One region of the Verminephrobacter eiseniae EF01-2 genome, then DNA from elsewhere that is predicted to be linked to it. Evidence: predicted binding sites of a transcription regulator. Region 1 holds the regulator's gene; each other region holds the start of a gene.
What was found. The regulator sigma-54, encoded in region 1, starts transcription at its own class of promoters, with help from an activator protein. The targets are predictions, from matches to a motif close to TGGCANGNAANCTGCTTT.
Positions count from the first base shown of each region.

Region 2: a site for sigma-54 is predicted at 1,983-2,000, ahead of glnT (type III glutamate--ammonia ligase). Genes of this name have one in related genera too.
Region 3: a site for sigma-54 is predicted at 1,954-1,971, ahead of VEIS_RS24125 (methanol/ethanol family PQQ-dependent dehydrogenase). Genes of this name have one in related genera too.
Region 4: a site for sigma-54 is predicted at 1,609-1,626, ahead of glnA (type I glutamate--ammonia ligase). Genes of this name have one in related genera too.

Region 1 covers NC_008786.1:645,458-649,044, forward strand. Annotated here, with positions in the region: gene VEIS_RS02815 (thiol:disulfide interchange protein DsbA/DsbL) at 1-47, shown strand, start outside; gene lptA (lipopolysaccharide transport periplasmic protein LptA) at 193-846, shown strand; gene lptB (LPS export ABC transporter ATP-binding protein) at 843-1,628, shown strand; gene VEIS_RS02830 (RNA polymerase factor sigma-54) at 1,628-3,208, shown strand; gene VEIS_RS02835 (THUMP domain-containing class I SAM-dependent RNA methyltransferase) at 3,208-3,587, shown strand, end outside.
Region 2 covers NC_008786.1:3,387,905-3,391,491, forward strand. Annotated here, with positions in the region: gene VEIS_RS14750 (class II glutamine amidotransferase domain-containing protein) at 1-462, opposite strand, end outside; gene glnT (type III glutamate--ammonia ligase) at 477-1,820, opposite strand; gene VEIS_RS14760 (helix-turn-helix domain-containing protein) at 2,029-2,655, shown strand; gene VEIS_RS14765 (NAD(P)/FAD-dependent oxidoreductase) at 2,684-3,587, opposite strand, start outside.
Region 3 covers NC_008786.1:5,500,584-5,504,170, reverse strand. Annotated here, with positions in the region: gene VEIS_RS24125 (methanol/ethanol family PQQ-dependent dehydrogenase) at 1-1,798, opposite strand, end outside; gene VEIS_RS24120 (hypothetical protein) at 2,142-2,582, shown strand; gene VEIS_RS24115 (Bug family tripartite tricarboxylate transporter substrate binding protein) at 2,583-3,548, shown strand; gene VEIS_RS24110 (aconitase X) at 3,554-3,587, shown strand, end outside.
Region 4 covers NC_008786.1:3,509,513-3,513,099, reverse strand. Annotated here, with positions in the region: gene VEIS_RS15330 (EI24 domain-containing protein) at 1-684, shown strand, start outside; gene VEIS_RS15325 (competence/damage-inducible protein A) at 681-1,502, shown strand; gene glnA (type I glutamate--ammonia ligase) at 1,672-3,087, shown strand; gene VEIS_RS15315 (hypothetical protein) at 3,240-3,587, shown strand, end outside.

The DNA of each region.
Region 1 (3,587 bases):
TCGCGATGAGCCGAACCCCCAGTTCCCCAGCCCCCGACAAGCCCTGAGAAAAAGCCCGCCACCGTGGGCTTTTGTGGCGGGTCTTTGTGGTGCACGCGTGCGCCAAGCCTGGACAAGCATTTTTTCGCCCAGGCACCCATCGGTGCCATCGGGTAGCAGGTACAATACCAGCCCCAAGCAACTATCGTGCCCATGACCCCTGGCCTCCTTTCCCTTTTCCTGCTTGCCGCCCTGGCCGGCTCCTCGGGGCGCGTGCATGCAGAAAAAGCCGACCGCACCCAGCCGATGAATATCGAGGCTGACGCTTTGCGCCACGATGAGCCTACGCGGACCAGCGTGTTTTCCGGCCATGTGGTGCTGACCCAAGGCTCGATCGTGCTGCGTGGTGCGCGGCTGGAGATGCGCCAGGATGCCGATGGCCACCAGCATGGCCTGGTCACGGCCGAAGCCGGCAAGCGCGCCTTCTTTCGGCAAAAGCGCGACCGGCCGGTCGGGGCGCCCGAGGAGTTCATCGAGGGCGAGAGCGAGCGCATCGAATACGACGGCAAGGCCGACACCGTGCGCCTGAGCACCCGTGCCGAACTGCGCCGTTACCGCGCTGCGCTGCTGAGCGACCAGATCACCGGCGCCGTGATCGTCTACAGCCACCTGACCGAGGTCTTCACGGTGGACGGCCAACCATCGGCCCCGGCCGGCAACGCCGCCGAGGCTGCGCCAGCGCCGGCTGGCCGCGTGCGCGCAGTGCTTGCGCCCAAGAACCCGCCGCCGGCAGCAGCAGCAGCACCGGCTGCGCCTGCGTCGGCCCCGGTGCTGCGCCCCGACAACAGCCTGGGCAGCCCCCGGTGAGCGCTCGACCCGTGCTCGTCGACGGCCCCGCCACCGAGGTCGAAAGCCGCCTGGAGGCGTGGCACCTGGCCAAATCCTATGGCAACCGCAAGGTGGTCAAGGATGTGTCGCTGGTGGTGCAAAAGGGCGAGGTCGTCGGGCTGCTCGGCCCCAACGGGGCCGGCAAGACCACCTCGTTTTACATGCTCGTGGGGCTGGTGCGCAGCGACGCCGGCGACATCCGCATCGACGGCCAGTCCGTGGCCCGCATGCCCATTCACCGGCGCTCGCGCCTGGGCCTGTCCTACCTGCCGCAGGAGGCATCGATCTTTCGCAAACTCTCGGTCGAAGAAAACGTGCGCGCGGTGCTGGAACTGCAACGCGCAGCCGATGGCCAACCGCTCGCCCGCGAGACCATCGAAGAGCGGCTGACCGAACTGCTGCAAGAACTGCGCGTGGCCCCGCTGCGCGCCTCTGCGGCGCTGGCCTTGTCCGGCGGCGAGCGCCGGCGTGTCGAGATCGCCCGGGCGCTGGCCACGCAGCCGCGCTTCATCCTGCTCGACGAGCCTTTTGCCGGCATCGATCCCATCGCCGTGATCGAGATCCAGCGTATCATCGGTTTCCTCAAGGCACGCGGCATCGGTGTCTTGATCACTGACCACAACGTGCGTGAGACACTGGGCATTTGCGATCACGCTTTCATCATCAGCGATGGCCGCGTGCTCGCGCAAGGCACACCGTCACAGATCGTTGACAACGCCGAGGTGCGCCGCGTCTACCTCGGCGAGCATTTCAGGATGTGATGAAGCCCGGTCTGTCACTGCGCGTCTCGCAGCACCTCACACTGACCCCTCAGTTGCAGCAGTCGATCCGGCTGCTGCAACTGTCCACGCTCGAACTGACGCAGGAAATCGAGCAGATGCTCGATGAAAACCCGTTTCTCGAACGCATGTCCGACGAGGCCCCGCGCGAGGAGTTCGGCCTGGACAGCGCCGACACGCCAGCGCAAGCCGATGACTACAGCGCCGACGAAGTGCTCTTTTCCGCCGCAACCGGCAGCAGCGCCGAAGCGCTCCCTGACGCCGACACCCCGGGCAGCGCTGCGGACGAGCCCGACTGGGGCGGCGACGGCAGCGTGGAGATGGCGCCCAGCGATGCCGAATGGGGCGGCGACGCGCCGGCGAGCCAGCACAACGACGCCGAAGGCGACGGGATCGAAGCCACCGAACTGGCCCAGAGCGAAGAATCGCTGGCCGCTTTCTTGCACCGCCAGGCGCTGGCGCTGCGCCTGTCCGAAATCGACCGCGCCGCGCTGTACTTCCTGATCGAATCGCTCAACGACGACGGCTACCTGGAAGACTCGCTCGAAGAACTGGCCAGCGCCCTGGCCGGCCCGCAGAACCCGGAGCAAATCGAAGAACTGGTGCACCGCTTCACCGTCGCCCAACGCCTGCTGCAAAGCCTGGAACCGGTGGGCGTGGGCGCGCGCAATCTGGCCGAATGCCTGACGCTACAGCTCAACGCCCTGGCACGGGAGCGGGCGCCAGCCGCCGACCCGCAGACCGTGCAAACCGCCCTGCGCATCTGCCAGCAGCCGCTCCAAATGCTCGCCCGGCGCGACCTGCGCCGCCTGACCCAGGTCTGCGGCGACAGCCAGGAGGGCACCCGCGCCGCGATGGCCCTGATCGCCCGCCTGGAGCCGCACCCGGGGCGCCGCTTTGCCAATGTGCAGCGCAACGTCATCGTGCCCGACGTGATCGTGCGCAAAACCGGGCGCGCCAATGGGCGCGACGGCCGACAGCATTTCATCGTGCAGATCAACCCCGACGTGCTGCCCCGCCTGCGCGTGCACGATATCTACGCCGGCGCGCTGCGCGGCCACAGGGGCGGCGCAGGCCACCAGGGCATGCAGCAACGCCTGCAGGAAGCGCGCTGGTTCATCAAGAACATACAGCAGCGCTTCGACACCATCTTGCGCGTCTCGCGCGCCATCGTCGAGCGGCAGAAAAACTTCTTCACCCACGGCGAACTGGCCATGCGGCCGCTGGTGCTGCGCGACATCGCCGACGAACTGGGCCTGCACGAATCGACCATCAGCCGCGTGACCACCGCCAAATACATGGCCACCCCGATAGGCACCTACGAACTGAAATACTTTTTCGGCTCGGGCCTGGGCACCGAAACCGGCGGCAACGCATCGAGCACCGCCGTGCGCGCGCTGATCCGGCAATTCGTCGCTGCGGAAAGCCAGGCCAAGCCCTTGTCCGACAGCCAACTCGCCGACCTGCTCAAAGAGCAGGGCATAGAGTGCGCGCGCCGCACCGTGGCCAAGTACCGCGAGGCGCTCAAGATCGCGCCGGCCAATCTGCGCCGGACGCTTTGATGAACCCACTGCCGCTTTTCCTGCCCTGCGCCGCAGGCGTCGAGAACTACCTGGCCGATGAGGTGCACCGCATCACCGGCCTGACCGGGCAAGACCTGCTCATCGGCCGTGGCGGCGTGCTGCTGCAAGCCTCCTGGCGCGACGCGCTGCGGCTGAACCTGCACAGCCGCATGGCCCAGCGCGTGCTGGTGCAACTGGCCCAGCGCCCGTGCCGCTCGGAAAACGACCTGTACGCCGCCGCCAGCGACGTGGCCTGGGAACAGTGGTTCACCGCGCGCCAGAGCTTCAAGGTCGAAGTGACGGCCCAGCACAGCCCGCTGCCCAGCCTGAACTACGCCGGCCTGAAGATCAAGGACGCCGTGGCCGACCGCTTTCGCGC
Region 2 (3,587 bases), 2.7 Mb from region 1:
GCGGGTGTGGCCCACCAGGTGGCTGCCCTTGAAGTGGGCAAATCCGTAGCGGCTGGCGACCTGCGCCGGGGTGCCGATGTCCTTGTACACATCGATGCTCTTGCCAACGCAAAACAGCTTGAGCAGCGGCTGGTAGCCCTTGATCCAGTTCCCGATGATTTCGGGGTCGGCCTCGAAGGCCACGCTGGCGTGCCGACCCTGGCCGGTGGCGCTGGCCGAGGCGGCGCGATCATGGTTCAGGGCATCCACCAGCGCCTGCCAGTCATAGTGCTCGCCGCCGTCGATGTCGCCGGCAAAGACGCTGATCTTCTTGCGCGCGCCGGCCAGCGGCGGCGTGAAGACCGCCAGTCCGGCCGAGTCCGGGCCGCGTTCCGTCATCCCGATCATCATCGGGACCATGAGTTGGCCGAGCTGCTCGCGCAGTGCCGGGGTTTTGACGAGAAGTCCTACGATTCCGCACATGGCAGGTTTTTCCTTCAGAAGAATTCGAGGTATTGCCTGATCTCCCACTCGGAGACATGGCGCTGGTACTCCAGCCATTCCATGCGTTTGAGTTTCAGGAACTCATGGACCACCGGCCCGAGTGCGTCACAGACCACGCGGTCCGCCTGCAAGCAGTCCAGGGCCGCGCCCAGGTTCTGCGGCAGCAGGCCGATGCCGGCCTGCGCGCGTTCGGCCTCGCTCCAGTCGTACAGGTTGGTGTCGTGCGGCGCGCCCGGGTCGAGTTGGCGCCCGATGCCGTCGAGCCCGGCGGCGATGACGGCGGCGGTGGCCAGGTAGGGGTTGGCCGCGCCGTCGGGCAGGCGCAGTTCCAGCCGGCCCTTGGGGATGCGCACCATGCACGAGCGGTTGTTGTCGCCGTAGCTGATATAGGCCGGCGCCCAGGTGGCCCCGGTCAGCGATCGGCCGACCACCAGCCGCTTGTAAGAGTTCACCGTCGGCGCGCACAGTGCGGTCAAAGCCGGCGCATGGGCCAGCAATCCGCCCAGAAACCGATACGCCAACGGCGACAGATTCAGGCCACGCGCATCGTTCTCGTCCTCAAACAAATTGCGCTGGCCGTCGCCGAGCGACAAATGCATGTGCATGCCATTGCCCGGCCGATTGGCAAAGGGCTTGGGCATGAAGGAGCAGATGTAGCCGAATTCGTTGGCGATCTCCGAGGCCGCCATCTTGAAGAACACGAAATGGTCGGCCGAGGTCAGACAGTCGGCATAGGTGAAGTTCACCTCGAACTGGCCGTTGGCGTCTTCATGATCGATTTGGTAGACATCGATGCCCGTCGCCCGCAGCGCGTTCGACAGCCGCTCCAGAAAAGCACGGGTGCGCGACAAACCCTTGTAGTCATAACAGGGCTTGGCCAGGTTGTCGCTGCAATCCGCAGGCCCGAGCACGCCATGCGCGTCGCGCCGCAGCAGCGAAAACTCGGGCTCCAGACCGGAGAACAAGGTGTAGCCATGCTCGGCGAGCCGGGCGATTTGCTTTTTCAGCGTCACGCGGCTGTCGTACTCCCAGGGCCGGCCCGCGACATGCCCATCGCAGACCAGCCGCGCCAGCCCCGGCTGCCAGGGGAGCAGCGACAACGTGGCCAAGTCGCCGACGGCCATGAAGTCCGGGCCATGCGGTTCGATGCCGACCCCTCCTATCGCGAAGCCGGCAAAGCCCGCGCCGACACCGAGCACCGTGGGCAGGTGCGACACCGGCACCGACTTGGCTTTGGCCACGCCGTGGATATCGACGAACTGGGCGAGCACGTAGCCCACGCCTTGCGCGCGCAAATACTGCTGCGCCGGCCCGACCGTTTCAAAGCGCGGCGGCAAGACCAGCTCACCGGGCGCTTGGCATTGTGCAGTGGCATCGGATTTCACGGGACGAGACTCCTGCTGGGTGGGCCGCAAGGCCCGGATTCGATGCTGTCAAACCCGGCGCCCTGGCTGCATGGGATGCACATGGCCCCTATGGTACACATGAATGATTCACAAGATGCAACTTATGTGCCGAGCAAGAATATTTCTCTGATGCCCTGCCATGCCAGCACCTACACTCGAACCAATGGAAAACAGCAATGGAACCAGCGCCCCGGCGCTCGAAGAGTCGGTGGGCGCCGCCATCCGGGAACTGCGGCTCAGAGAGGGACTGACGATTGCGCAAGTCTCGGAACAAGCGGGAATCAGCCGTGGGATGCTGTCGAAAATAGAGACCGGCAGCACCATGGCGGGCCTGGACACGCTGGCGCGCATCGCGCGCACCCTGGGCGTGGCCATGTCGGCGCTGTTTGGCAAGTACGACGCGAGCGCCGCCATGGCGCAGCATGTCAAACGAGGCGCCGGCATGGAAGTGGTGCGCAGAGGCACCAAGAGCGGGCACAGCTACCACTTGCTCGCCTACGGCCAAGGGCCGGTGAAATGGTTCGAACCTTTCCTGATCACCATGGCCGACGATTCGCAGCGCTACCCGAGCTTTCAGCATCCCGGCACCGAGTTCCTGTACATGCTCGAAGGGGTCATCGAATATCGCTGCGGACAGCAGACCTATGTGCTGGAGCCCGGGGATGCGCTGAGTTTCGACGGCCAGGCCCTGCATGGGCCCGAGAACCTGATGCAATGCCCGATCCGCTTCCTGTCGATCATCATCTACCCGCGCAGCGCGGAATGAGGGCTTGCCGGGCGCTCGTGCAGCGGGTTCAGGAGACGGCGCCCAGGCCGTACTGGCCGATCAGCAGGCCGCCGGTGCGAAAGCGCTCCAGCGCATAGGGCGCGATATCGACATCGGTGGCCAGACCCAGTGCGCATTGCGCCAGCAGCCGGCCGACGGCGGGCGACAGCTTGAAGCCGTGGCCGGAAAAACCATAGCCCACCACCAGGCCGGGAAGCTCTGGCAGGCGGCCGAGCACCGGATTCCAATCGGGCGTCACATCGTAAACGCCGGTCCACGAAGAGGCCACGCCCGCAGTGGCATAGCTCGGAAACCGCTCGGCGACCTGGGCGCCCACTTCCACCATGTAGTCCATGCCGATCTCGCCCTGCTCGTTATCGGGCTGCGCCAAGATCTGGCCCCGGATGCCTTCGCTGACCAGCATCTGGCTGCCACCGTAGCTGCGGCAGTAAAACATGCCGGGCGACCCCAGATCCTTGTACACCGGCATCCGGAAGGTGTAGGCCTCGGGGCCTTCGAGCGCCAGCACACTGTGGCGCTCGGCAACCACCGGGCAGGCGATGCCCGTCCAGCGCTCGATCTCGCGCGACCAGATGTTCTGGGTGCTGATGACCGTGCCGGCGCGCACCGCACCCTGCGAAGTCTGGACACCAACCACCTTGCCGTCTGCGATCAGCAACTGCTCGACCGCGACACCCTCATCGATCTTCACGCCCAATCGGCGTGCGGCGCGAGCAAAACTGGTTGCGACCAGGTAAGCGTCGGCAAAGCCCGCCTGCGGCTCATGGCCGATCAGCGCCGCATCGTCGAAGCGGGCGATCGGCAGGCGCTCACGGGCCTCCTCGCGACCCAGGTAGTGCACGGTGATGCCCTGTTCCCGTTGCGCCTGCAGCGCCGCCCGCAGCGGCGCCAGCTTGGGGCCTTCGGGCGCG
Region 3 (3,587 bases), 710 kb from region 1:
GCAACGCAAAGATGAACAAGGTGCCGCCGAGATCGGTGTACTTGGCCAGGTCCCTGTAGCCGCCGACTGCGCCCAGGCCATCGGAGGAATTCTCCAGCCCGGCCGCCATGCCGATGCCGGCCCAGCCGCCGATGCCCGAGTAGACGCCGACATACTGCTTGCCTTCGAACAGATAGGTGAAGACGTTGCCAATGATGCCGGAGGGGGTCTTGAACTTCCAAAGCTCCTTGCCGTCCTTGATGCTGACGGCCTTCAGGTAGCCTTCCAGCGTGCCGTAGAACACGATGTCGCCGGCCGTTGCCAGCGCGCCGGACCAGACCGAAAAGCGCTCCGGCTTGGACCACAGGATTTTGCCGGCGGCCGCATCCCAGGCAATGAAGTTGCCCATGCCGCCGTGGCTTTTCGGCGTCGGGTACATCGCCAAGGTGGCGCCCACATAGGGCTGGCCTGCGGTGTATTCGACCTGGAAGGGCTCGTAGTCCATGCAGACATGGTTGGTCGGCACCAGGAAGATGCCCGACTTGCGGTCGTAGCTCATCGGCTGCTGGTCCTTGGTCCCGAGCGCCGACGGGCAGATGCCCTTGACGTTGACATCCGGCCCCGTGGTGGCGGGCGAATATTTGGCGTTGACGACCGGGCGCCCGCTCTTCATGTCGATCTTCGATGCCCAGTTGATGGTCGGGTCGAACTTCTCGGCCACCAGTAGTTCACCGGTTTCGCGCTGGAGCGTGTAGGCGTAACCGTTGCGGTCCATGTGCACCACGGACGGCACCTTCTTGCCCTTGATGTTCAGGTCGGCCAGCACGAGCTCGTTGACGCCGTCATAGTCCCACTCGTCGTGCGGCGTCATCTGGTACACCCACCTGGCTTTGCCGGTGTCGAGGTCGCGTGCGAACAGCGTCATCGACCACTTGTTGTCGCCCGGGCGCTGCGACGGGTTCCAGGTGCCCGGGTTGCCGCTGCCGTAGTAGACCAGGTTCAGCTTGGGATCGTAGGAATACCAGCCCCAGGTGGTGCCGCCGCCGAGCTTCCACTGGTCGCCCTTCCAGGTTTTGAGCGAGGAGTCCTTGCCGACCGGCGCCATCTTGCCGTCGGTCCAGGTCATCGTGGTGGCGGGATCGAACAGCATGTCCTCGTCCGGGCCGGTGCTGAAAGCAGTCCAGACTGTCTTGCCGGTTTTCAGGTCATAGGCGATCAGGCGGCCGCGCACGCCGAACTCGCCGCCGGAGATACCGGTGATGACCTTGTCCTTGAAGACATGCGGAGCGTTGGTATTGGTCTCGCCGATCTTGGGGTCGCCATTTTTGACGCTCCACACGACCTTGCCGGTGTGGGCATCGAGCGCCACCAAGGTGGTGTCGGCCTGCTGCAGCAGTATCTTGCCGTCGCCATAGGCCAGGCCGCGGCTGACGGTATCGCAGCACATCACCGGCACCACGTTGTTGTCCTGCTTGGGCTCGTACTTCCATTTGAAGGTCTGGTCCTTCAGGTTCAGCGCGATCACCTTGTTCGGAAACGGCGAGTGGATGTACATCGTGTCGCCGAACACCAGCGGCGAGCCTTCATGGCCGCGCAGCACGCCGGTGGACACCGTCCACGCGACCTGCAGGTTCTTCGCGTTGCCGGCATGGACCTGCTTGAGTTCACTGTAGCGGTGATTGGCGTAATCGCCCGCCTGCGCGGCCCAGTTGGCCGGGTTGGCGATCAGCTTGTCGAGCTCGGCGTCTGCGCGTGCGGTGATCGACGCGGTGGCTGTGGCCAGCATTGCCAGCCCCACCATCATGGTTCGGAATTTCATATGTCTTTGCTCCGATTGTCTCTACCTGACGGAATGTGGATACCGCTTTCTGCGCGCCGGGGGCAATGGCTGGCAATTGCTCTGCCGCTGGGCGCACGGGCCACGGGCCTGGCGGTCCCCCACTCGCAAAGCTTTGCAAAGGCGCCACGCAGTGCACCGCACAATCCATGCCCGAGTCGGATGGCCGCCCACAACGCGGGATTTGTTCACGGCATCGATCGGAATTTGTCCCGGGTCAGGGCCTCATTTGATGACAACCTGTGTCATAGCTGGATCAAAAGGATGGCGGCGCGGGTTCGGGCGGCGCCGTGGCGCGGTGGCGCGTGATTTGCATCACCGGCACATGCACAGCACATACCACGAGGATTCCCGACGCCTGCAAGGCAGCCGCTTCGGCCTGCGGCCACTGGCCTGTCTGCTGGCGGCATCGGCGATGGCGGCTGCCGGTGCGCAAACCGGTCAGAATCCATCCGCCCCCCCGGCCAACGACTATCCGACCAGCGCCCGCGTCGAGTACGTGGGCGAGTGCATGGCCAGGAACGGCGGCGCCTATGTGTACCTGCACAAGTGCTCGTGCGCGCTCGACCGGATCGCCGCCCAGTTGCCCTACGACGAGTATGTCGAATCGTCCACCTTCGCCAGGTACGCCACGCTCAGCGGCGAAGCCGGCGGGATATTCCGGGACCCGGAGCATGGCAAGCAGGCCGCCAAGCGCTATCGCGGCGTACAAAACGCTGCGCTGCGCGCCTGCGGCGTCTCGTTGGCAACACCGGCGCTGCGCTGAATGCACCGATTGAACAGAAGGCAGGTCATCGCCACGGCGCTGGCCTGCCCGGTGGCCGGCACGGCCCGGGCGCAAGACTATCCGGCCAGGCCGGTACGCATGATCGTTCCGTTCCCGCCGGGCGGACCCACGGACATCGTCGCGCGCCCCACCGCGCTGCTGCTGGGCCATGCGCTGGGGCAGCAGATCTTCGTGGACAACCGCGGCGGCGCGGGCGGCTCGATAGGGGCCGACTTCGTCGCCAAGGCCGCGCCCGACGGCTACACGCTGCTCATGGGCACCGTCGGCACCAACGCCATCAACGGCGCGCTCTACCCCAGGTTGCCGCACGACCCGATCGAGGACTTCACGCCCATCGCCAGCGTGGCCAGCGCGCCGGTGGCCATCGTCGTGCATCCCGACGCGGGCTTCGCAACGCTGGCGAGCCTTGTGGCCATGGCCAAGGCCGCGCCCGATGCCATTCAGTACGGCTCGGCCGGCGCGGGCACGCCGGGCCACCTTGCCGGCGCGATGTTCTGCAGCACGGCGGGCATCGGGATGCAGCACATCCCGTACAAGGGCAGCGCCCCGGCGATCACCGACCTGCTGGGCGGGCAGATCAAGGTGATGTTCGATCCGCTGCAGTCGGTGCTGCCGAACGTGGCGGCGGGCAAGCTCAAGGCGCTGGCGCTCACGAGCCGGCAGCGCTCGCCGCTGTTGCCTGCGGTGCCCACGGTCAGCGGGTCGGGCTGGCCCCACTTCGAGTCCACGGCGTGGTGGGCCGTGTTCGCACCGGCGCGCTTGCCGGCCGGCATCACCACGCGGCTGCGCACGGCGCTCGAGAAGATCGTGCGCTCCGACGACTACCGCAGCAAGCTCGGCAACGTCGGCGTGCAACCGCTGAGCGTGCCGCTGGCCGAGTTCCAGAAATCAGAAACCGCCAAGTGGAGCGTCGCCGTGCGCAACGCTGGCATCGCCCTCGAGTAAGCACCATGATCCTCGATGATGAAGAACAGGCCATCCTCG
Region 4 (3,587 bases), 2.7 Mb from region 1:
GCGGCGGTCCAGGGCATGCGCTCCTTGCTGGATGCCTCCGTGATGGGCCTCATCTGGAACTGGTGGCAGGGCACGGGCCTGGGAGATCCGCGCTCCGTGATGGCGCAGATGATGGTGATCCTGGCAGCGGCGCCGCTGCTGGTGCTGGTGTCGCTGCTCATCGTGGCGCTGCTGATGACGCCCGCTCTGGTGGCCCTGGTGGCCCAGCGGCGCTTTCCGCAACTCGAGCGCAAGCGGGGCGGCTCTTTCATTGCCAGCGTGGCCTGGTCGCTAGGCTCGACCGTGCTGGCATTGCTGGCGCTGCTGGTGTCGATTCCGCTGTGGCTGGTGCCACCGCTGGTGCTCATCGTGCCGCCATTGATCTGGGGCTGGCTGACATACCGGGTGATGGCTTTCGACGCGCTGGCCGGGCATGCCAGCAAACAGGAACGGCAGGAGATCTTGCGCCGCCACCGCACCAGCCTGCTGGGCATAGGCATCCTCACCGGCTATCTGGGCGCCGCGCCGAGCATCCTGTGGGCCTCGGGCGTGGTGTTTGCCGCTGCGTTCTTCGTCCTGGTGCCGCTGGCCATCTGGGGCTACACCCTGATCTTTGCGTTCTCGTCGCTCTGGTTCACGCACTATGGACTGGCGGCACTGCAAAGCCTGCGCGCCGAAGCGAACGACGCGACCCCGGCAGCATGACCCCGGCCTTCGGCCTGATCATCGTCGGCGATGAAATCCTCTCGGGCAAGCGCTCTGACCAGCACCTGCCGAAGGTGATCGAACTGCTGTCGGCCCGTGGCCTGTCGCTGGCCTATGCCAACTATGTCGGCGACCACCCGGAGCGCATCACGGCCTGCTTGCAGCGGGCCTTCGCCTCGGACGACATGGTGTTTTGCTGCGGCGGCATCGGCGCCACGCCCGACGACCATACACGGCAATGCGCGGCGCGTGCGCTGGACTGCGAACTGGTGCTGCACCCCGAGGCCGAGGCATCGATCCGCGAGCGCATGCAAGACATCGCGCGCGAGCAAGGGATGGCCCCGGACCCGGAGCGCCCCGACAACGTCCACCGGCTCAACATGGGGCGGTTTCCGGCGGGCGCCGCCATCATTCCCAACCCGTACAACAAGATTCCCGGATTCAGTTGCACCGGGGCCGGGGGCGCAATGGTGCACTTCGTGCCCGGCTTTCCGGTGATGGCCTGGCCGATGATCGAATGGGCGCTGGAGCAGCATTGCGCAGCGTTTTTCCACCGCAGCCCGCATACCGAGCAGTCGGTGATCGTCTTCGGAGCGCTCGAAGCTGCGCTGACGCCACTGATGGAACGCATCGAAAAAATGCACCCGGCGGTGCGGGTATTCAGTCTGCCCAGCGTCGATCATCCGCGATACGGGCGGCATATCGAATTGGGCGTCAAAGGGCCAAGCCCCTTGGTTCCCGCCGCCTGGCAGGACTTGAAAATCGGACTGCACGCATTTGGCGCAAACTGCGGCCCCGAATTGGTGCGCAGGCCGTGACGCCCGCAGGCCGGCGCCCAACTGCACCGCACAGGTGCTTTGCGGCAGGGGCCGCACCGGCCCGTCGTCCGGCCCGCTCATTCATGGTGCAGCGGCTGCACCCGGCTGGCACGCAAACTGCTTTTGTTCGGCCAGTTTTTTCAACAAGCGCTTTACCCTGGAGAACCTGATGGCCAAGACCGTTGCAGACGTGATGAAGATGGTGAAGGACAACGAAGTCAAGTTCGTCGACTTCCGTTTCACCGATACCCGAGGCAAGGAGCAGCATGTGACGGTGCCCGTGTCCCACTTCGATGAAGACAAGTTCAGCGCCGGCCACGCCTTCGACGGCTCGTCGGTGGCTGGCTGGAAGGGCATCGAAGCCTCGGACATGCAACTGATGCCCGACCCCCAGACCGCCAACCTCGACCCCTTCTATGAAGAAACCACGCTGTTCCTGCAATGCGACGTGATCGAGCCCGGTGACGGCAAGGCCTATGACCGCGACCCCCGCTCCATCGCCAAGCGCGCCGAAGCCTACCTGAAAGCCTCCGGCCTGGGCGATACCGCCTACTTCGGCCCCGAGCCGGAATTCTTCATCTTCGACGGCGTGCGCTGGGCGAACGAGCCTGGCAAGGTCATGTTCGAGATCGAAGAGTACGAAGCGCCCTGGAACTCCGGCGCCCGGCTCGAAGGCGGCAACCGTGGACACCGTCCCGGCGTCAAGGGCGGCTACTTTCCGGTGCCGCCGGTGGACAGCACGCAAGACATGCGCGCTGAAATGGCGCTGATCCTCGAAACCCTGGGCATTCCGGTCGAAGTGTTCCACCACGAAGTAGCCGGCGCCGGGCAAAACGAAATCGGCACCAAGTTCAGCACCCTGGTCCAGCGCGCCGACTGGACGCAGGTGCTCAAATACGTGGTCTGGAACGTCGCCAACGCCTACGGCAAGACCGCCACCTTCATGCCCAAGCCCTACGCCGGCGACAACGGCTCCGGCATGCATGTGCACCAGTCGATCTGGAAGGATGGCAAGAACCTGTTCTCCGGCGACGGCTATGCCGGCCTGTCGGACTTTGCGCTGTACTACATCGGCGGCATCATCCGGCATGCCCGTGCGCTGAACGCGATCACCAACCCCGGCACCAACTCGTACAAGCGCCTGGTGCCCGGCTTCGAAGCGCCGGTCAAACTGGCCTACTCGTCCCGCAACCGCTCGGCCTCGATCCGCATTCCTTACGTTGCCAACCCCAAAGGCCGGCGTATCGAAGCGCGCTTCCCCGACCCATCGGCCAACCCCTACCTGGCCTTCTCGGCCCTGATGATGGCCGGTCTCGACGGCGTGGAAAACAAGATCCACCCCGGCGAAGCCGCCAGCAAGGACCTGTACCACCTGCCGCCCGAAGAAGACAAACTGGTGCCGACCGTATGCCACAGCCTGGACCAGGCGCTGGACTACCTGGACAAGGACCGCGGCTTCCTGACCCAGGGCGGCGTGTTCACCGACTCCATGCTCGACGCCTACATCGAGCTCAAAATGGGCGAAGTCACGCGCTTTCGCATGGCGCCGCACCCGGTCGAATATGACATGTATTACTCGCTGTAACCGGCGATGGCGATATGCAAAGGCGGCGCAAGCCGCCTTTGCCGCCTGATTCCCCCATCCCGCAACACTGAGCCGTTGCCGGATTGGAGATGTGGGGGTGATTGATGGATACTCCCCCCTCTGCCCTGCATGCCAGCGCACGAGGAAACCGAATGGAAAAAACGCTCATCCCCCTGCTACTCGTCAGTGCCATGCTCCCCGCCGCGCTGGCGCAAGAGCGCATCTACCGCTGTGGCAGCGAATACACGAACAACGCCGCGCAGGCCAAGGAGCGCGGCTGCAAGCTGATGGAAGGGGGCAACGTCACGGTCGTGCAAGGCAGCCGGCCCGCATCGGGCGCTGCGCCCGCCGCTGGTGCAGCGCCCTCCCCTGCCACGCCCCGCACCGGCAGCAGCGACCAGAAGGCACGCGACGCCGACATGCGGGCCATCCTCGAATCCGAACTGCGCAAGGCCGAAGCGCGCCATGCCGAACTGCTCAAGGAATACAGCGACGGCAAC